Regions from separate parts of the Enterococcus gallinarum genome, predicted to be linked through region 3. Evidence: predicted binding sites of a transcription regulator. Region 3 holds the regulator's gene; each other region holds the start of a gene.
What was found. Region 3 encodes LexA, which represses DNA repair genes until DNA is damaged. Its sites were predicted from a motif close to CNAACANNTGTTNG; they were not measured.
Positions count from the first base shown of each region.

Region 1 (7,679 bases), 680 kb from region 3:
ATGATTACAAAAATGCCTTACAAAAACTGAGTGCCAAAGAAAAAGAACTCGGTGCCGATTCAACGAGTGTCTTCTCAAAAAATGGTGAGAAATCGACCGTCGATTTGTATCATACGAAGACCTATAAAGAATACGAAGAAATGGTCAAAGAGACCGATAAATAAGCTTCAATCAAAAGTACCGCTAGCGTTTGATCGCTCGCGGTACTTTTTTGCACAAAAAATCAAGAAGTCTCCGCTGACTTTCTTTTTTTTGTACAAGAACTTCATACTTTATTCAAACTCCCCTTTTATACTAGATAGTAGAATGAGGTGAATTGAATGAAAACTTTTCGTTTTGCTGTAGCCAGCATTCATTATCATAAAAAAGCATTGATCCTCTATGGATTGTTGACCTTTTTTGCCGTGATTGGTTTAATCATTAGTGATACTCTTCTCCACTCATTGAACCAATTATTTACACAAGCCAAAGATTATTTGATTGGCGAAGAAATGCCGGCAAAAATCGCACAAGAGATCCAACCGATTGCATCTATTTATCAGAATCTTTTTCTGTTGATCTTCATCAGTTTCCTATTGGTTTTCACAGGTTTCATTATTTTTTACCAACGAATGAAAAGAAAGGAATTTCAGGCATGGCTGATGAGCGGAGCTTCCTCGCGGCAATGGGTAGGAATGCAGCTCTTGGAAGTCCTCCTGCCACTGCTTGCAATCATCGTCCTCGTCTTTGCATTGCTGATTCTATTTCAGCCTTTCTTTCAACGAGAAATGATTACCAGTCATATCACAACTTTCGACAGAGAAGATGCCTCCTTGCAGATTTGGCAGTCGGTCAATAGCCAAACAACAGCGGATTTCGGCATTACGATTCCACAAACAAGCCAAGCATTCATTCAGAATGTTGAATTGAACAGCAATGAATGGTTGTCAATGATTCTAAAAAGTTTACGCCAAACCTTTGTCCTACTCGTTGGTTCAGTCTCAATCATTACGTTAGTCGTCGTCACCAGCCACTGTTTTTATTGGAGGAATCAGCAATGGAAAAACCAAAAAATCAACTAAACATCCCAGGTCTTTTCTATCTTGCAGCCAATGACCTTGCTGCGAAAGAGACGTTGGCACACTTTCTGCAAACTAACCAAGCGGTTACCATCGAGCCAAAATGGCAGTATGTCCCCTTTCTATCATTGAAAGATAATCTTTCCTTAGCCAATAAAAAAGAAAAACCTTTGGAAGAGCTGTTAACTGCCGTTCATTTAGAACCGACTTTTTTGAAAAGATCCTTAGATGAACTCACTTCTTTAGAAGAAGTTAAAGTACAATTGTTACTGGCACTTTTATTGGAAAAACCGGTCATAGTTTTAGAGACTCTTTCAAAAAATTTACATACCGCCGACATCCAAGCCCTTCTGCCTTTATGCAGTCAACTAGCAAAACAATTTCAGCTATCGATCTATTTAATGAATGAAGATGAACGCTTGGCTCATACCCCCTATATCACAAAACAATGAGACTTTTCTATTTTATAGGTACACAAAAAGGAAACCATCGATGACGATGGTTTCCTTTTTGTCTATCACTGCAAAAAAGCATACTGTATGTTTCTAGCTTATTCTTCTATTTCGATATCGGGAAAAGTCACTTTGAAGGTCGTTCCTTGCCCCAATTCGCTATCGACTTCGATTTTACCTTTGTGGAGGCGAACCAACTGTTCCACTATCGATAACCCTAATCCCGATTCACCAAATTGTCGATTTTTTCGAGAAGGATCAACTTTATAGTAGCGATCCCAAATATTTTTGACTTGTTCTTCGGACATACCGATTCCTGTATCAGAAATCTCAATGATCGTTTCTAGATAGCCTTTTTCGATTCGCACGCGGATCTCACCATCTTGTGTGAATTGAATCGCATTTTGGAGTATGTTAACCATAATTTGAACAAACCGGTCATAGTCGGCATAGACGTCGATCGACTCCTCTGTTTCCAGAATCAAACGATCGTTTGCGACTTCTGCTTTGCTTTCCAATTGCGTCAACAAATTGGTCATTGTCTTGGTCGCATCAAACTTCTTAATGACCATAGAAATCTGATTGGTTCTGATTTTTTCATAATCCAGATTTTCATTCACTAAACGAATCAAACGATTGGTCTCATTTTTCATCAAGCGGATCGCATTGTCTCGCTGATTCTCTGGAATTGCATGGTATTCTAATCCTTCTAGCAACCCATTGATAGTGGTTAAAGGCGTACGCATTTCATGGGAAGCATCAGCCATAAATTGCCGTCGTCGTTCTTCCTGACGCTCAATTTCTTCATGCGACTCTTTCAATGACTGGGACATTTGGTTAAAGTCTTCTGCCAATTCATCAAATTCATCGCGATTATGAACAGGTAATGAGATGTCAAAATTCCCATTCGTAATTTCTTTGGTTGCCCGCTTCATCCGATTGATCCGCCGAACTTGGAAAGTCGCGAATAGATAACTGATCAATAGCGAAACAATGATCGAAATCAAGAAGACTTTGAATAAGTTCTGATTAAAAGCACTGACTAGATTCAAAATATTGCTGGCAGATTGTGAAACCACCATCACGCCATAAAAATCCGTCCGATTAACAGAAAAAGGAATCAACACATAGGAAGTCAACTCTCGTTCGCCGAATAAATTGGTATTCGAAGTCATTTGTAATCGACCACCATTTTGCAATGACTGCCAATCTGATTCTGAAATGCTAAAGTCGACCGCTCGTCCCGCCGTATCTAATGGATAGATTTGTTCTTTCGGACTTTTAAAAAAAGCAAAAGAAATATCTTGATTGCTCAGAATATTTTCAGCAAGATGTAGTGAATACTGCAAATATTCATCTCGCGTCATGTTCTGCTGAAAAAATTCTGAGTCACTGATCTGGGAAATTTTTGCTACGGAAGAGGCATACCCCATCAATTGCTCGTAATTGCGCTCTTGCAACGTCTGTCTGGTCATTTGGGTAAACACTACTCCAATCGTCATCAAAATGACTAGAATCACAGCAAAAAACGCAATCAATTGTTGATAAAGATACCGCATTAGGCAGCACCTGCATCATCAAATTTGTAGCCAACTCCCCAAACAGTCTGAATCACTTGCGGTCCCACTTTTTCAATTTTTTGCCGCAACTTTTTGATATGCGCATCGACGGTACGCTCGTCACCAAAATATTGATAATCCCAAACCAACTCTAGTAATTGTTCCCGGGAAAAGACTTGTCGCGGTTTTTTCGCTAATGTATAAAGCAAATCAAATTCTTTGGGCGTCAGACCATCGATCAATTTGCCATTCAAATAAGCCTCCCGAGTCTTGGTATTCATTTTAAAGTGATCGGTAACGATATCAAATGTCGTGTCTGAAGTCTCAGAACTTGCCTTCTCAGCAATTTCACTCCGTCGATGCAGGGCTTTGATACGAGCAATCAATGTTAATGGACTAAATGGTTTCGTCACATAATCATCCGCGCCCATTTCCAGCCCAATCACTTGATCACTTTCTGAATCACGGGCAGTCAGCATAATAATGGGCACTGTATTAGAAATCTTGCGAATCTCTCTGGCAACGATCATTCCATCCATGGTAGGCAAATTTAAATCCAGCGTGATCATATCCCATTTTTCTGGAGTTTCGGCAAAAGCTTCCAGTCCCTCTTTGCCATCATATTTGAAAGTCGCATCCCAACCTTCATTCAAAAAAAACATTTGCATCATTTCTGAAACAGATTCATTGTCTTCAATCATTAGAATATTCATTGTCTTCACCCCTATGTTGTTCATCAAATTGTTGCAGCTTTTCTTCGATCAAACCAAAAATCGGTACAATAAACCAAGGAATTGCAATCATTTCTAAGAGAAAGAAATTGGTCCATCCCTGCCACTTCAGTAGGATTCCTATCAATGTCATGACTCCCCCAAACAGCAGAAAATACCGCGTACAGATCTTTTGTGCATACTGCCAATTTCGTTCATTCTGTTTTGCTAAATAAGAACGATAGCCGTAGATAAAATTGATTTTCTTTGAAGGGAGAATCAAAAAAACAAAACCGATCAAAAAGAAAATCGCTCCAATCACTAAAAAAATCATATTCCCACTCCATTCTTTCTCTAGTATACTCGAAAACCTCCTATCTACCAACAACTTCACGGTTTCTTCATAAAGGTTTGCGTTTTTAGCAATCTTTGTTAAGATTGATTTTGTAACTGTCAATAAGAGTAGGAGAAAACTGTATGAATTATAAAGCTTTAGCATTTTTTGATTTAGATGGCACACTACTAGATGAACACTCCCAGATCACCCCCGAAATTTCTGAGGCCATGCATCGCTTACGCCAAAATGATGTTTTACCAATCATTGCAACCGGCAGAACGGAAACAGAAGTTCTTGCTATTCGCGAGGCTGCTGGGATCACCTCAAATATTGTCATGAATGGGGCATTCATTCGTATCGATGGCAAAGAAGTGTTTTCAGACACATTAGATAAAAATCTCTGCGCACGGATGTTGGAAGCCGTGAGAGATCATGGCGACGAACTTTCATATTATAACGAGAACGGTTACTGGGCAACTGGACACAATGATGAGATGATCGAGGCTTACAATTATGTCCGCAGCCCCCTTCCAGAAATCGATCCATTCCGTTATGAAAAAGACCGGATCAATATGATGCTCGTATTAGGTATCGCCAATGAAACATTCTATAAAGAACAGTTCCCTGAATTGACTTTCTACCGCAATACACCTTTTTCAATTGATGTCGTGAAAAGCGGCACCTCTAAAGGAACGGGAATTAAGACATTGGTGAACTTACTAAATCTCAAAGATGTGCCAACATTTGGCTTTGGTGACGGTAGCAATGACTTCGCTCTTTTAGAAGCTTGCGACTATAAAATTGCCATGGGTAATGGCTTGCCAGAACTAAAAGAGATTGCTGATTTTGTTACTCTTAAAAATACTGAAGGCGGCATCGTGCATGCCTTGAATCATTTTGAATTGATCTAAATCTTTGCATATAGCGCAAATTATGTTATACTAATGGTTGGTAGCGATACCCCTTTTATCAGGGGGATGTTACGGATTCGACAGGCATAGTTGAGCCTGAATTGCGCTTCGTAGGTTACGTCTACGTTAAAACGTTACAGTTAAATATAACTGCTAAAAACGAAAACTCTTACGCTTTAGCTGCCTAAAAACAGTTAGCGTAGATCCTCTCGGCATCGCCCATGTGCTCGAGTAAGGGTCCTATTCTAAGTGGGATACGTTTTAACTTTCCGTCTGCAAGTTAAAAAAGAGAACATCAGACTAGCAATACAGACTGCCTGTCACTCGGCAAGCTGTAAAGCGAATCCTTAAATGAGCTGACTATGAGCGTAGATTTTTAGGTAGCAATATGTTTGGACGCGGGTTCGACTCCCGCCATCTCCATAGACTAAAATCGAGAAGATTTTCGTAGTTTTTCCTGAGAGGTAGAAACCCTATTACACAGAGGTTTCTACCTCTTTTTTGGTGTTCAAGCTATAGAAAAGCTTTTCGTAGTTTTTCCTTTTTAGTAGTCAAATGGTAGTCAAAATGGTAGTCAATTATCATCATCAAACCAATTTATTTTCCTCGCTTATCCTAGATTGATTTTTTTATTTCCTGTTCGCTTTACAAACAGAACAAACGTTCGTATACTTTCCTTAAGGAGTGAGCTATTATGGGGCGTTTTAGATACGAACTTGAACCCAAACGTGACATTCTTTTTGTTGATGTAAAATCATTTTATGCATCTGTCGAGTGTGTACAACGTGGATTTCATCCAATGAAAACCATGCTTGTAGTCATGTCTCAATCTGATAATACAGGAAACGGACTGGTCCTTGCTGCTTCTCCCTTGGCAAAAAAGAAATTGGGAATCTCAAATGTTACTCGTGCAGATAATTTACCGAACCATCCGCTCCTATTCAAGGTCCCTCCACGGATGAATTTATATATAAAAGAAAATCTGAAAGTAAACAATGTATTTAGAAAATATGTATCCGATGAAGATCTACTCCTCTACTCTATTGATGAATCAATGATGGACGTAACCAAATCGCTAAATTTGTTTGTACCGGACAAAAGTCTCAGTCGCAGTGAAAGACGATGGCGACTAGCTAAGATGATTCAGCGTGATGTATACGATACGACAAAACTTTATGTGACTGTTGGTATTGGAGATAATCCTCTTTTGGCAAAGCTAGCATTAGACAATGAATCAAAGCATAATAAATCTTTAATCGCTGAATGGACCTATCAAGACGTGGAAAGCAAGGTTTGGAACATCTCTCCTATCACAGAATTTTGGGGCATTGGATCACGCACACAAAAACGACTTGAGCGAATGGGTATAGAAACGATTGAGCAACTTGCGAAGGCTAATCCTGATTTGTTGCGAAGTCGAATGGGAATTATTGGTGAGCAGTTATATCATCACGCTAATGGAATTGATCGAACAATAATCTCTGAGCCAGCTCCTCAGACGAGAGACAAGAGTTATGGTAATAGCCAAGTACTAAACAGAAATTATTATCTCCAAGATGAAATCGAGATTGTTGTTAAAGAGATGGCTGAACAGGTTGCTGCACGTATTCGCAGACATCACTGCCAAACTTCTTGTGTTTCCATTTACATTGGTGTTGCTTTTGGAGAAACACAAAAAGGGTTCTCACGACAGATGACGGTCCCACCTACTGATAACACAAAGAAGCTAGTTGAACATTGCCTTTTTTTATTTCGTAAATATTATACTGGTCAAGTCGTCCGTCATGTAGGTATCACCTATTCAAAGTTAATTTACACATCAAGTATTCAGCTTGATTTATTTGCTGATGCTGAGGATCAGATAAAGCAAATGAAGCTAGACAAGATCATTGATAAGATAAGAGAAAAGTATGGATTTACTTCTATTGTTCATGCTAATAGCAAACTTGAAGGCGCTCGTGCGATTGCTCGGAGCAAATTGGTGGGCGGTCATGCCGGCGGCATAGATGGAATTTCGAATGAAGGGACTGATAAAAATAAACATCATAAGTCAGTATGAGCAGGGCTATATTTCTTATTCAGAGTTTCTAGAAGAGTTTCCGGATTCTATATCCGAATCTCAAGAGTGTGTTTTTGGAACTCGTTGCGTTGAGCATTATGTCAATCTAACGTTAGGCAAAACTGATTATAGTTACTATATACAACGATACGGAGGCGATCACTATGAAATCATTGAAAGGTGTAGTTTCGAAGATACGAGTGCTGAAAATGTCGAGGACCCCTTTGGTTCGGTTCTCGATTGATGGTGTGAATTGTCTGATTGCAGCACATAGTTTGAACTTCTTGGCAGATGTAGACGAAGGAATGCAGATCGTGGTTGCTGGTGAGTTTAATGATCGTAATCAATTTGTTGTGAGGAAGTATTCGGTGATTGGAGAAACTAAAATTATGATTGAATTCGAGTCTTTAAATAGAACGTTAAATACGCTATAATGATTACGATGTAGAAACATAGTTTCACTTGCGCAGTGTATGTAAATACGCTGTGCTTTTTTGTGCAAAAAAATAACCCACTCTCGGGGGAGAGTGGGTTCACAGAAATAAAAATGAAAGGTTCTAGGTAAATAAAGTGTAATCGATTTTGATTGATAA
Region 1 is NZ_CP050816.1:1,451,104-1,458,782, reverse strand. Features, by position in the region: gene HED61_RS07125 (LTA synthase family protein) at 1-164, shown strand, start outside; gene HED61_RS07120 (hypothetical protein) at 321-1,061, shown strand; gene HED61_RS07115 (hypothetical protein) at 1,037-1,510, shown strand; gene HED61_RS07110 (sensor histidine kinase) at 1,609-3,069, opposite strand; gene HED61_RS07105 (response regulator transcription factor) at 3,069-3,782, opposite strand; gene HED61_RS07100 (SdpI family protein) at 3,763-4,113, opposite strand; gene HED61_RS07095 (Cof-type HAD-IIB family hydrolase) at 4,257-5,027, shown strand; RNA gene ssrA (transfer-messenger RNA) at 5,090-5,453, shown strand; gene HED61_RS07085 (Y-family DNA polymerase) at 5,722-7,086, shown strand; gene HED61_RS07075 (hypothetical protein) at 7,251-7,520, shown strand.
Region 1: HED61_RS07085 (Y-family DNA polymerase) is a predicted target of LexA. The motif match lies at 5,681-5,694, and genes of this name have one in related genera.

Region 2 (7,679 bases), 800 kb from region 3:
ACACTTTAGCACTGGAAGATTATGCTTCGAATATTTTTAATGAAAAAAATTACCATGAACTGATCGAAGACACTCAGTTGGACAACAGTCTCCTATTCAAGACCTCGGCTGCCGCCGGATTATATCTTGTTTCACCAACGGGCACTCTCCTTTCTGGCAAAGACATCCATGCTGACCAATTTGTTAAAGAACCTGTCAAAGTCACGGCTTTTGATCAAGATCCCCTTTATCTCAAAGCTTTAAAGGGGTCGGTTCTTCAAAACGGCGAAGCTTACTTTGCTGATGATACGTCTTATGTCAATTTATATCGACCGGTCTATGACAAGCATCATGTGCTTCAATCTATCTTGGTTCTGCCAATCAATCTTGAAGAGCTATATCAGCAAGAGATTGACACAACAGAAAACCAAAATGGCTATACGATGGTCAAAAATGAAGAAATGAAAGTGCTCATGCACCCTTCCACCGAACAAATCGGATTAGACATCATCAATGGGCGAAAGCTGAAATATCCTGACCTCGACTACAGCGATTTGGCTCATTTAGAAGATGTCCAAAAGACCAATGAAAAAGGAACATTAAGCTACAATTCTTACTGGTGGACAGAAGAAGACCCCAAAAAAGTTTTAAAAATCTCAGCCTATGAATGGATTACGGTTGGGGATGCACGCTGGATCGTTGCCAGTTCATCGGACTTTTATGAACGAAATGGACTCGCACTGCAAAAAAATCTGATCATACTTGGCTTACTGACCATTCTCTTAGCAATCATCATTCTTTTAGCAGTCAGTTTTAGTCATTACAATCGCCAAAACCGGACCTATATCGAAAATCTGCGTTTAGTTGAACGGCAAAATTTTTTGAAGGAAAAGCATGCCCTTGAAAAATCAATGATGCAAAAATCGCAATTGGAAACAGTAGGTCTGCTAACCACTACCATTGTTCATGACATGAATAATTTTCTTACTCCGATGATCGGAAATCTGCAACTGTTGATTGAAGAATACCAGTCAAACGAAGCGCTCGTTGCTGATCTAAATGAAGTCTACCAAGCAGCGCAAAAAGGCCAAAACCTATCTACGAATGTATTGCGCTTTACTAAGACTGGAATCAAAACGAAAGAATCCCTCTCGATCGAAGAAGTGGTATCAGAAGCCATTGACACCATGCGCGTACTCGTACCAAAGAAAGTCACATTGACCTATCAAGCTTCTTTTGTGGGCACTGCACTCATTGAAGCCAGTGACTTACAAGTTATTTTATACAATTTGATCACCAATGCTTATCAGGCTCAGCCAGAAAACCCGCACATCCAAGTCAGACTTAGTGCAGCAGCAGATAAGCAGTTGACAGCATTCCAAAACCATTCACTTGCTTATTGCGACAAACATTTTGCGCAACTTACCGTGACAGATAATGGTCCAGGGATCCCGAAAGAAATAGAAAGTAAAATGTTCACGCCTTTTTTCACAACGAAGACAGAGTCCAATGGAACTGGTCTCGGCTTATTCATCGTCTCATCGATTGCTAAGAAAAACGATTGGATCTTACAAGTAAAAAGCACCGTCTATGGAACGACCTTTACACTAGGGATTCCAGTAGATAGCGGCAACGTTCAGTAATCGCTTGCATTACTTATCTAAGCCTTTTGTTCGTTCATTCACTATACCTTTATTATAACGAAAAAGAATGAAGGTTTGACGAAAAGTACAATAAAAAACCAGCTATTGTTTGTCGTCATCAGCCGAAACTCACTTTAGTTTGTCACGGAAATTCCCTCTTGTTTTTCTGCAATGAAAAAAATTACAGGATAGCTCATCGCGTGATTATTAGCGCCAGCTTCTGTTCTGCTTTTATGTCATTAAAGCCCTTCTCAAGGGCTTTTTTTGTTGCAGCTGTTTTTAATTGCCGCGATGATTTTACAAAAATCAAAAGTTTTAAGGTGTGTTCGCTTTACAAAAGAGAACATATGTTTGTATTATACAACTAGGGAGGCGTTTTTGATGGGGAGATTTAATTATGAAGAAGAACCGTTACGGGATATTTTGTTCATTGATGTAAAATCTTTCTATGCATCTGTCGAATGTGTCCAGAGAGGGCTAGATCCTTTGACTGCCTTGCTAGTAGTCATGTCTCATTCAGATAACACAGGAAACGGATTAGTCTTGGCAGCTTCGCCAATGGCGAAAACTGTTCTGGGGATCACCAATGTCACTCGTGCTGACAACTTGCCCAACCACCCGGATCTATATAAAGTTTCACCTCGCATGAATCTATATATCAAAGAAAATTTGACAGTCAACAACGTTTATCGGAACTATGTGGCGGATGAAGATCTCTTACTCTATTCAATTGATGAGTCGCTGATGGATGTGACGCAAACGTTGCATTTATTTTTTCCTGATCCTTCTCTTTCTAGAAGCGAGAAGCGGCACAAAATGGCAGAAAAAATCAAAGCCCATGTCTTCAAAGCGACTGGACTGCGGGTAACTGTCGGGATCGGTGATAATCCTCTTCTTGCTAAATTGGCCCTCGATACCGAAGCAAAGAAAAATCCCACCTTCATTGCCGAATGGACATATCAAGATGTGGAAAGCAAAGTATGGGGAATTTCGCAGATGACTGATTTTTGGGGGATTGGTTCTCGAACCCAAAAACGATTGACTCAGTTGGGGATCGAATCGATCAAAGCATTGGCTCATGCTGATCCAGATTTTTTGCGCAGCCGTATGGGCATCATTGGGGAACAATTATACCACCATGCCAACGGGATCGATCGAACGATTTTAGCAGAACCAGCCCCAAAGACAATGGAAAAAAGTTATGGCAATAATCAAGTCTTAAATCGAAATTATTACTTGCAGAGCGAGATCGAATTAGTTATCAAAGAAATGGCAGAACAAGTCGCCGCCCGAATCCGCCGTGAAGGCTGCCAAACACAATGTATCCATCTCTATATTGGAACAGCTTTTGGAGAGACACAGAAGGGCTTTGCCCACCAAATGAAAATCCCTGCGACAGATAACACCAAACTATTGATTGCTCACGCACTGTTCTTATTTCGCAAATACTACACAGGACAAGTGGTTCGTCATGTGGGGATCACTTATTCGAGACTGGTTTTTACCCAAAGCGTTCAGCTCGATTTGTTCCAAGATCCGGAAGAACAACTAAAACAGCGAAAGCTTGATTTACTGATCGATAAAATTCGCGCCAAATATGGATTTACTTCAATCGTTCATGCTGCCAGTAAATTAGAAGGCGGACGAGCGATTGCACGGGCGAATCTCGTTGGTGGTCATGCCGGTGGAATGGATGGTATCTCAAACGAACCTCAAGGCAAAGCAGTTCGTCCAAAATAGGATGGCTGCTAAGCATTTTGCTATACGCCTATCTCTTTTGCTGATAAATTGAATCTGTAGACCAGCCGGAATTCACAGCATTGCTAAAAAGGAGGAAACACCATGTGTGGGAGATATTTATTTGATCCAAGGACAGGTGAGCTGTCTGATTATTATCAAGAACTAGTCACGATAGCCAAAGAACAAAACAAAAAAATCGCTGTTGATGAAGTTTTCCCTTCCAACCAGGTCGTCACGCTGATTGCCGATGACTCGCAGCAAATCGTACCGATCCTAACCCATTGGGGCTTTACTGGTTTCAAAAAAGGCCAACTTTTAATCAATGCCCGAGCAGAAACCGTAGAAGAAAAACGTACTTTCAAGAAGCCATTTCTGGAAAAACGCTGTGCCTTTCCAATGTCTGGCTTTTATGAGTGGGATAGCGATAAGCACAAGTTTCTCTTTGACTCCTCGGAGCCCCTCTACCTTGCTGGTTTCTATCGGAACCATTCTACTGCCAGCGGTTCGGAAGATGAATCCATTATTTTGACGACCAAGCCCAATGCAACGATTGCACCAATCCATGATCGGATGCCTGTTTTGTTGCCGAAGGCAGATGTTTTGCCTTGGATCACGGATGTGACTTTCGCAAGAAACTATCTACTCCAAACGATGCCTGATATTCACCCACAACCTGTTTCGTAAACCAAAACGCCGCCAGAAGAATTTGCTTCTTCTGACGGCTTTTTTTAGCGAGTGACGGCTTTAATAAACAGTAAAAGTCCGTCCTGTCATGATACCAAAAACTGATTTTTCATAGGCAGCAAAAACTTTTTCATCCGCGACAGGCAGAAAGCCTTGGAATGAGGGAGCATAGGTCTCCCAAGAGCCTGCCAGCGCATTCGGACTGACCGCATTGATACGAATGCCACGACCAATTTCTAACGCCGCTGAAGCAACAAAAGCACCGATTGCGCCATTCACCAATGCCGAAGAAGTACCCATCGGAATAAACTCGTCTTGAATGATGCCTGAGGTCAACGTGATACTGCCGCCCTCCGTTAAATAATGCTGTCCGATCAACACTAGATTGACTTGGCCTTGCAGCTTGCTGTCAATGGAGCGCTGATTTTCTTCCGGTGTCAACTCCGCAAAAGGTTTGAAGACGGTACTACCCGCTGCGGAAATAATAGCATCTACAGTACCGATCTCTGCAAACAGCGTCCGAATACTTTCTGGATCAGCAATCTCAACCCGGTAGTCCCCTGCACTTCGACTCGCCGTGATAACCTCAACAGATTTGTCTTGTAAACCAGCCAGCAAAATTTTCCCTAACGTTCCGGTATGTCCCACTAAAAGAACTTTCATCCAATCATCTCATTTCGCTTATTTTTTCTCATTCTACGGCAGATTTTTTCTTTTTACAAACGTTAGCTGTCCTTTTCCTCTTTCCCCTCTTTCTGTGCAGGTAAGTCTTGATTTAAGAGGATAGGATAAAGACAGCTATTGTCAAATTACGAAAAAAGTTTGAATGTTTTGTGAAACGCCTTCCTTGTAAAAGGACTTCTATGGTATAACTCTAAAAAAGAAGGTGAAGCTTATGAAAAAAGAAGAACTTTGTACAAGTAAATTCTATTTAGCGAAAGTAATCGGACAACCTACCTTACAAAAGATCAAGATCATTCGCTTACTGAGCAATACAGCGACTGTCGAACTTTTAGAAGGGGGCAACTACGGCGTAGCCAAACTCAGTGACATCCAGCCATTGACCGATTAGCGGTTAGTAAAGACTGCTCTAAAAAAGCGTCAAGCAAACAAGGAAATTCCTAGGCTTGACGCTTCTTCTATCTTATTAAAAAAGTGAGTCTTATCCTTGATGAATCAAAGTTGCTCTGACTGCATTTGGTACATTTGCTGATAGATTCCCCCAGCTTGTACCAGACTGGCATGATTGCCCCGTTCAACGATTCTACCTTGATCTAAGACTAGGATTTGCTCAGCTTGCTTAATCGTTGATAAGCGGTGAGCGATCATAAAAGTGGTCCGTCCTTTTTGCAAGACTGTCATTGCTTTTTGAATGATTGACTCCGTTTCGGTATCAACGTGACTCGTTGCTTCATCTAGAATCAAGATTTTTGGATCAAATACCAAAGCACGGGCAAAGCTGATCAATTGACGTTCGCCACTGGAAAACTCATTGCCCTTTTCTACGACGGGATGATGGATACCTTTCGGGTAACGCGTCAGCAGGTAACCGGCACCAACTTGTTCTAATGCGGATAGGATCATCTCTTCTGTGATTGACGGATCATTCATACCGATATTGCTGGCAATCGTTCCTGTAAACAGATAGGGATCTTGCATCACGATCGCCATCGAACGACGAACGCTGTGACGGTCAAATGCTTCGATCACTTGATCATCGATCGTGATAGTCCCTGCTTGAGGGTCATAAAAACGGAAGAGTAAGTTCAAGATACTGGATTTCCCAGATCCTGTATGCCCTACTAATGCGACTGTTTCACCTGCAGATACTTGAAAATCAATCTCATGTAAAACAGCTTGCTCTGGGTCATATCCAAAGGTTACTTGATTGAAAGAAACATTTCCTTCTTTGATCGCAATAACTGCTTCTTGCTGTTTTTCAATTGGCTGATCAGCAAACTCGAAGACTCGTTTGCCAGCAGCTAGCGATTGCTGAACATTGGTGATCGTTTGGACCAGACCTTCGATTGGGTCATAGAGTCGATTGATATAATCAATAAAGGCATAAAGCAAACCTGCGGAGATAGCGAGCCGACCATCCAAGAAGAATGCCGATAATGTCGTGATCAGAATCAGGATCGTTGAATTCCGCAAAAGATTGCCCAATCCCCAGGCAATACTCGAATCCAATAACAGATACTTTCGACCTGTCTGAAACCATTTCTCGACGGTTTCATTGAATTCTTTCTGCAGTTGGCCTTCTCTCTGAAAGGCCTGAATAACTGCCATTCCTTGAACAAATTCATTTAACTGACCACTGATTTGAGAAATATATTCCCGCATGGCAATATTATAACGGGAAGCATACTTCGTATAGACATGTTGCCAAATACCCAGAATCGGAATCAGAATAAGCATAGCCAATCCTAGAGTATGATTCAGGAAAAAGAGTGCCAAGAAAGCCCCAATGATTTGAATGATATTGCTCATCAAATTACTGATGACGATCACATAGAAATTGGAGCGCAAAACTTCCGTGTCATTCGTGATTCGCGCGACTACTTTCCCAGCAGGAATCTGATCAAAATAAGAAACGGGCAATTGATGCATATGGTCAAAAAGCTGGTCCCGCATTTTCTTCACAATGCGATTTGACATTTTACGCAGCTGCAGCAAGCTGATATAACGAAAGAGCGAGCCAATCAAATTGATCAGCAAGTAACCCGCTAATAATTGGATCAAGAAAAGGATATTCAAATTCCCTGTCTCAACCGATGGAGTCATGACGCCGTCAATCAATCGTTTGGCAATCAGCGGTGATGTCAATTCCAGTGCAGCACCTAGCAGTAGCAATACTGCACCGATCGAAAATTGTTTTTTGTAATAGCCTACATAAGACAGCAGGCGCTTAATCGTTGAGAACATCTTGATCGTCCTCCTTTAACTGTTGATGATAATATTGCTCTTGGTACCATCCAGGAACTGCGATCAGCTCCTGATGGGTCCCTCTTTGGATAACATGCCCATCTTCCAAAACGATCACTTGATCGGCGTCCGTGATGGCGGATAAGCGGTGGGTCACGATGATCGAAGTCGGTGCATCTGTCATTGCTTTAAGGTTTGCGATGATCGTTTGCTCTGTTTTTGCATCGACAGCTGACAAAGCATCATCCAGCAACAGTACATCACTCCTTCGCAGAAAGGCCCGTGCTAGCGACAAACGTTGCTTTTGACCCCCTGATAAAGAAACTCCCTTTTCACCGACTAATGTTTCAAGACCTTCTGGCATCCGTTTGATGTCTTCAGCGAAACATGCGAGTGATAACGCTTGCCATAAGCGTTCTTCGGATGCTCCTGGATCCCCGAACAATAGGTTTTCGCGAATCGTTCGTGAAAACAACGTATGCTCTTGCGGAACTTCCGCAAAGTGACGACGAATCTCTTCTGTCTGAAAAGCAGTCAAAGGCTGCCCATTGATCATTGGCATTTGATTTGAATACGGGTACCGATGTCCGAACTGACGTAGCAAGGAAGTCTTACCACTACCTGTTTTGCCGACGATCCCCAACACTTCTCCTTTGGTAATAGTCAGATCAACGTCTTGTAAGACAAATCGTTCCGTATTCGGATATT
Region 2 is NZ_CP050816.1:2,933,021-2,940,699, forward strand. Features, by position in the region: gene HED61_RS14295 (sensor histidine kinase) at 1-1,622, shown strand, start outside; gene HED61_RS14300 (Y-family DNA polymerase) at 2,004-3,362, shown strand; gene HED61_RS14305 (SOS response-associated peptidase) at 3,465-4,046, shown strand; gene HED61_RS14310 (short chain dehydrogenase) at 4,107-4,709, opposite strand; gene HED61_RS14315 (hypothetical protein) at 4,942-5,118, shown strand; gene HED61_RS14320 (ABC transporter ATP-binding protein) at 5,223-6,971, opposite strand; gene HED61_RS14325 (ABC transporter ATP-binding protein) at 6,955-7,679, opposite strand, start outside.
Region 2: HED61_RS14300 (Y-family DNA polymerase) is a predicted target of LexA. The motif match lies at 1,963-1,976, and genes of this name have one in related genera.

Region 3 (7,679 bases):
AGGGAACAACAAATTGCTGAAGCAGAAGCAAAAACTGCGGCAGTTGTGCCTGGTGAACCACCAATTATAGAAAATCGTCAAGATACGTTTCCAGAGTAATGGTAAGCTTGCACTCTTGTTCTTCAAAAGAGGGTTTTGGGACTCCAACCAGAACGGTAAATCTCTGAAGTGAGGCGCAAGATTGGCTCACCACTCTTTTGCAACAAATGAGCGAAATAATAACGACATCCTTCGATGGTCTTTCGATAAACGACCGAAGGATGTCGTTTTTATTGTACTAGAAATAGGACAGAAAAAGGAGAGAAGCTGGTAGTGCTTTTTTGGTCAACGCTTTTCTTTTCTCCAAAATATTTGCTATAATTACCAAGTTAGGAGTGATTGTGTGAAACGCGCGAACTTTCATTGGCTGAGACCACAAAAAAGTGAATTATCAGCTGATTTCGAGGAAATGATCCAAGCAAGAGGTTTGTCACCATTAATAGGTCAATTATTATGGCAGCGGAATATTCGAACAGCAGCAGACTTGCAAAGTTTTTTAGAACCGGATTTGCAGGGACTTCATGATCCATTTTTGTTTTATGATATGGAAAAAGCCGTCGATAGAATTCAGACAGCGATCATGAATGAAGAGCGTATTCTGATTTATGGAGACTACGATGCTGATGGTATTACGAGCACGACTGTCTTAAAAGAAGCGCTGGAATTATTGGGTGCGGATGTTGAATTTTATCTGCCCAATCGCTTTACCGATGGCTACGGGCCCAATCTTTCCGTTTATCAAGATAAAATCGCAGCTGGTGTGCAATTGATTATAACTGTTGATAATGGTGTATCTGGTCATGAGGCATTGGCTTATGCCAAAGAAGCACAGGTAGATGTTATCGTTACAGATCACCATGAGTTGCCACCAGAATTACCCGATGCGTATGCCATCATTCATCCTCGTCATCCATTAGGAAATTATCCTTTTCCAGATTTGGCGGGGGTCGGAGTCGCATTCAAAGTCGCTACTGCGTTATTAGAAGAAGTGCCAGTCGAATTATTAGATCTCGTGGCAATTGGTACGATCGCCGACATGGTGTCGCTCACTGGTGAGAATCGCATTCTGGTCACTAACGGATTAAAAATGATCCAGCAAACCGAACGTGCGGGGCTCTCGGCACTGATCGAAGTGAGTGGTCTGAAGAAACGGGCAATCAATGAAACGGATATTGGTTTTGCCATCGGACCTCGTTTGAATGCGATTGGACGCTTGGAAGATGCCAATCCTGCGGTAACACTTATGTCGACATTTGATCCAGAAGAAGCCCAATCGTTAGCCAACCAATTAGATACGATCAATCTTCAAAGAAAGCAATATGTGGAAACGATTTTGAAAGAAGCTCAGAACATGCTTTCCGATTCAAATCAAGTCCATTTGATTGTGGGAGATGATTGGCATGAAGGTGTCTTAGGGATCGTTGCTGGACAATTGATGCAACAGACTGGCAGGCCGGTCCTTGTTTTAACCAAAAAAAGCAACGGTATTGCTAAAGGTTCTGGGCGCAGCGTTGCATCATTAAATCTATTTGACATGCTCTCTGGAATGCGTGAAATGTTTACCAGCTTTGGTGGACACCACGCGGCAGTAGGGCTCAGTGTGCCTATTGATCACCTTTCGATGCTCCAAGAACGTATGAATCAATACGTGGTCGATAATCGAATCGACCTTTCTAGCGGGATTCCGTTACCGATTGATGAAGAATTGTCTTTAGCAGAAATTACGACAAATTTTATCGAGTCGCTGAAAATTTTAGCTCCCTTTGGTACAGACAACCCAATCCCAAAGTTTTTGATTACGAATATTTCTGCTGATAATGGCCGACAAATTGGTACAGAGAATCAGCATTTAAAAGTCAGTCTTACAGATGGAGAAAATGGTCAATTAGACGTGATCGGTTTTGGTTTTGGATCACAGCTAGTAGAATTTGAGAGTGAAGGATTGGCCGTTGTGGGGCAATTATCTGTCAATGAATGGAACGGCAAGAAGAAACCACAGCTGATGTTGGAAGATTTTGAAGTCAGCGGCATACAGCTGTTCGACTTGCGTTCAAAGAAAAATCGGCAAGGGTTGATCCTTGATGCCCAAACATTAGGGATTGCTTTTTCGGATAAATTGCCTTCAGAGATAGAACGATTTTGTCCGAACGTTCATGTTTATCAAACGTTAGACGATTTGACAGCTTTTTTTGGTTCAGGAAATTATACGCAACTCGCTTTTCTAGACTGTCCTAGCGAGAAAGAGCTTTTGAGAAAAATCATTCAAGAAATACCTGTCAATCGTATCTATTTGATTTTAGTATCCACAGAGGATGCTTATCTGGATGGTGTCGGGACTAGAGAACAATACGGCCGTTTGTTTCAACTGATCAATCAGCAGAATGGGATTGATATTCGCTATAAACTGCCAATGGTAGCTAACTACTTGCAAATTCCAGAAAAATTATTAATTTTTATGATTCAAGTGTTTTTTGATTTGAAATTTGTTACAATAAAAGATGGCGTTTTGAAAAAAGTCCCTGATCCAGAGAATAAGCCGCTTACTGAGAGTGTGTTGTATCAACAGCGACTTGCAAAAATCAAAACAGAAGAAGACTTACTAATGAGTGATTTATCAACGATTCGCAAATGGTTGATATCTTAGGAGGAAAAAACATGAATTTAAAAGACTATATTGCCAGCATTCCGGATTATCCGCAAGAAGGAATTGTCTTTCGCGACATCTCTCCATTGATGGCTGATGGAGAAGCTTATCGTTATGCAACACAGCAAATCGTCGAGTACGCTCAGGAAAAAGGGATCGACATGGTGGTTGGACCTGAAGCTCGTGGGTTTATTGTTGGTTGTCCCGTGGCGTATCAACTGGGTGTTGGTTTTGCGCCAGTACGTAAAAAAGGCAAGCTACCTCGAAAAACGATTGAAGCAACATACCAGAAAGAATATGGCGTGGATATTTTGACGTTACACGAAGATGCGATTAAACCTGGCCAACGGGTATTGATTTGTGATGATTTACTTGCAACCGGCGGCACGATTAAAGCAACGATCGAACTTGTGGAAAAATTAGGCGGCATCGTAGTTGGCTGTGCTTTTCTGATCGAGTTGATGGACTTGCAAGGCAGAGACAAAATCACTGGATACGAAATTAAAACATTGATGGAATATTAATCGAAAAAAGCCAGATCAATTTTGATCTGGCTTTTTTTTGTTTGTTTGGCAGCAACACCGAAATAATCGACCTACTGTTCGTAATGATAAAAATCATGGTCGTGATAATAAGTTTGGTTTCTCTTTCGTTCTGCTTGGCGGAATTTCTTTTCATCCCATAGCATGAACCACAGCATCATCAAAGGGCAAAAAATCAGAACTGCACTGAGTACGCCAAAATAACCAATAATGATCCCTGTTAACAACACCCACAAAATAAAACCAAATCGACGAACTGCTTTCATTATTTTCACTCCTTATAAAAATGCGAACTTATGTTTGTAAAACTATTATACGAATGTTTGTTCGGTTTGTAAAGAGGAAATAAAAAAAATCTTCGAAGGATCGAAGATTTAAGGAATCGATTAAAGTAAGTGACGGTAGAGACCAACGACTAAGCCTAAAATCGTTACATCTGGCAAGATGATAGGTTCTAGGTAATCGTTTTCCGGTTGCAAACGGATGTGATCCTGTTCTTTGAAAAATCTCTTACAGGTGGCTTCATCTTCATCCGTCATTGCAATGACAATGTCCCCGTTTTGAGCACTTTGCTGTTTGCGAACGATGACTTGATCACCGTCTAAGATTCCAGCGTTGATCATACTTTCACCGCGAATCGTCAACATGAACAAACTGCCGGTGCTATTTGCTAAATCAGGCGGTATCGGGAAAAAATCGGAGGCGTCTTCTACAGCTAAGATCGGTTCACCAGCCGTAACGACTCCTAGCATTGGGATCGAGTTTGGCTGCACATCGATTTTTTCTAATCCGGAGGAAGTCAATTCAATCGCTCTTGGTTTTGTTGGGTCGCGTAAAATCAAGCCTTTTTTTTCAAGCCTGGATAAATGTCCGTGGACGGTAGAAGTAGAGGATAGCTGAACGGCTTCGCCAATTTCGCGAACAGTCGGCGGATAGCCTTTTTCAGTGACTCGTGTATGAATAAACTTAAGAATCTCGATTTGTCGATTTTCTGTTCGTTTTGCCAAAACTGACACCTTCTTTCATTTGATAGTCTTAGTGTACCATAGGAGAAACGACAATTCAAACAAATGTTCGCTTTTTGTTGCTATTGTTTTTTTGTCAGGTTTTGTATAAGATAAAGTAGTGAAAAGGAGGTGTCGAAATGTTATCCAAAGAAAAATTAGCCCGCATTAATGAGCTAGCCAAAAAGAAAAAAGTGCAAGGTCTATCTGCTGATGAAACGATCGAACAGCAAAAGCTTCGCGAAGAATATTTACAAGCTTTTCGTGGAGGAATGCGACACCACATTGAAGGAATGAAAATCGTCGATCCTGAAGGACAAGATGTCACTCCAGACAAATTAAAAGAAATTCAAAAGAAAAAAGGATTGCATGGCAGATAAAGATGAATTCCTTTTCATTCCTATTGAAATCCTGAAAGAAATCCCGTATAATATGAGATGTAATAAAGGTAAAAAAAACCTAAATTAGGAGGAATTACCATTGTTTGATAAAATCGATCAATTAGGTGTCAACACCCTTCGTACATTGAGTATCGAAGCCGTACAAAAAGCAAATTCAGGTCATCCCGGTCTGCCAATGGGGGCAGCGCCAATGGCGTATGCCTTGTGGACCAAGCATTTGAAAGTTAATCCGACCACTTCTAGAAACTGGATCGACCGCGACCGGTTCGTCTTGTCTGCTGGACATGGTTCTGCTTTGCTTTACAGCTTACTGCATGTTTCAGGGTATCAAGTAACCACGGAAGACTTGAAAAATTTCCGTCAGTGGGGCAGCCGCACACCAGGACACCCAGAAGTTGGGCATACGGATGGTGTGGAAGCAACGACTGGTCCATTAGGACAAGGAATCGCAATGGCCGTCGGGATGGCGATGGCGGAAGAACATCTAGCGGCGACATACAACCGGGATGAATACAATGTGATCGACCACTATACGTATGCATTATGTGGCGACGGCGACTTGATGGAAGGTGTGTCTCAAGAGGCAGCTTCAATGGCTGGTCATATGAAGCTGGACAAATTGATCGTTTTATATGATTCCAATGATATCTCATTAGATGGCCCTACTTCAAAAGCATTCACAGAAAACGTTGGTGCCCGTTTTGAAGCTTACGGTTGGCAACATTTGTTGGTCAAAGACGGCAATGACTTAGAGGCAATCTCACAAGCCATTGAAGCAGCTAAAGCTGAAACAGAGAAACCGACATTGATTGAAATCAAAACAGTCATCGGTTACGGTGCCCCAAATCAAGGAACCTCTGCTGTCCATGGTGCTCCATTAGGTGCGGAAGGTATTTCAGCCGCTAAAGCAATCTATGGCTGGGAGTATCCTGAATTCACCGTGCCGGAAGAAGTAGCGGCTCGTTTCAAAGAAACGATGATCGATGAAGGCCAAAAAGCCGAAGCGGAGTGGAACGAGAAATTCGCTGCTTACAAAGCGGCTTATCCAGAATTAGCTGCACAGTTCGAACAAGCAGTGGCTGGCGAACTACCAGCAGATTGGGATGCAGAACTGCCAACTTATGAAGTAGGCAGCTCACAAGCGAGTCGTGTTTCCAGTAAAGAAATGATCCAAGCCCTTTCAAAAGCTATCCCAAGCCTATGGGGAGGATCGGCCGATCTATCCGGATCCAATAATACGATGGTCGCAGCGGAAAAAGATTTTGAACCTGGTCAATATGAAGGCCGCAACATTTGGTTCGGTGTGCGGGAGTTTGCGATGGCCGCAGCCATGAACGGGATCCAACTTCATGGCGGTACACGCGTGTATGGCGGGACATTCTTCGTCTTTGTTGATTACTTGCGTCCAGCAGTTCGCTTGTCGGCTCTCCAACATGCGCCAGTCATCTATGTTCTGACCCATGATTCTGTGGCTGTTGGTGAAGACGGACCGACCCACGAACCAATCGAACAATTGGCGAGTGTACGCTGCATGCCAAACGTGCAAGTGATCCGACCAGCAGATGGCAACGAAACTCGGGCAGCTTGGAAGATCGCCTTGCAAACGACGAATAAACCAACGGTCTTAGTGTTGAGCCGTCAAAACCTGCCAGTGTTAGCAGGGACGCTAAGTGGTGTCGAAGAAAACGTGGCTAAAGGTGGCTATGTCCTTTCAAAACAAACCGGTGAGACACCAGAAGGCATCTTGATCGCTACTGGTTCAGAAGTGAATCTAGCGGTAGAAGCGCAAGCCAAACTAGCAGAAGCTGGAGTGGATGTGTCTGTCGTATCGCTGCCAAGCTTTGATTTGTTTGAAGCACAGTCGGAAGAGTACAAGGAGAGTGTCTTGCCGAAAGCCGTGAAAAAACGGGTTGCCATCGAAGCAGCTTCCCCATTTGGTTGGGATCGTTACCTAGGCTGCAAAGGCAAAGTCATCGCCATTGATCATTTTGGCGCTTCTGCTCCAGGAAACAAAGTATTGGAAGAGTTCGGCTTTACAGTCGAAAATGTGGTTGCCACTTTCCAATCGATCAAATAAGCGTAAGAAACAAGCGAAATCGCAGCTGATTTCGCTTGTTTTTTTTAAAGTCTTTTCGTTTTTAGGTAGAACAAGATGTTTTTGCGAAAAGACTTTTAAAAAACTATTGAGTTGCTTAAGTTGCACAGAAAAAATTTTTTCCGTATAATGTCTATATTGTTGAATAGTATTGGGACGATGGAGGAAAAGAATGAAAAATTATCAAACCCGCAGTGAAAGACATATCCGCCAACAAAAAGCAGTGATGCCACGACCAAGTAAACGAGCAGTGGTTTCTTTTATTGGGGCTGGATTAGCATTGTCACCAGCGGTGGTCACGCTACTTCCGGAACAGGTCCAAGCAAGTGAATATCAGGCCACTAGTCAAGGAATCGCTAGTTTTATCGAACAGATTGGTTGGTCAGCACAAGACGTTGCGGCCAATAATGATCTTTATGCATCGGTGATGATCGCGCAAGCCATTTTGGAAAGTGGCTATGGCTCATCTACATTATCCAATGCGCCTTACTACAATCTTTTTGGGGTCAAAGGATCATATAACGGGCAATCTGTCTATTTGCCTACAGATGAGTATATCAATGGACAATGGGTCGTAATGAATGAACCATTCCGCCAATATAATTCCTACTGGGAGTCTTTTCAAGATCACGCCAACGTTTTAAGAAGTACAAGCTTCACTTCAGGTAAAGCACATTATAGTGGGGTCTGGAAAAGTCAAACGACTTCTTTTTACGATGCGACCAGCTATCTGACAGGACGCTATGCCACTGATCCAGGTTACGCACAAAAATTAAACTGGCTGATTGAAACGTATCAACTAACTCGTTTTGATACACCAAGTACTGGTGCCACAACGACTTCTGTAACGACAACGCAATCCACATCGACGACAACAACGACACAAAGTACGGGACAAAGTTATGTCGTAGCATCTGGCGACAGTCTTTGGGATATTGCTTCACGTTTTGGAAC
Region 3 is NZ_CP050816.1:2,133,372-2,141,050, forward strand. Features, by position in the region: gene HED61_RS10595 (LapA family protein) at 1-99, shown strand, start outside; gene recJ (single-stranded-DNA-specific exonuclease RecJ) at 383-2,683, shown strand; gene HED61_RS10605 (adenine phosphoribosyltransferase) at 2,695-3,207, shown strand; gene HED61_RS10610 (hypothetical protein) at 3,279-3,491, opposite strand; gene lexA (transcriptional repressor LexA) at 3,612-4,241, opposite strand; gene HED61_RS10620 (DUF896 family protein) at 4,370-4,609, shown strand; gene tkt (transketolase) at 4,710-6,707, shown strand; gene HED61_RS10630 (glucosaminidase domain-containing protein) at 6,898-7,679, shown strand, end outside.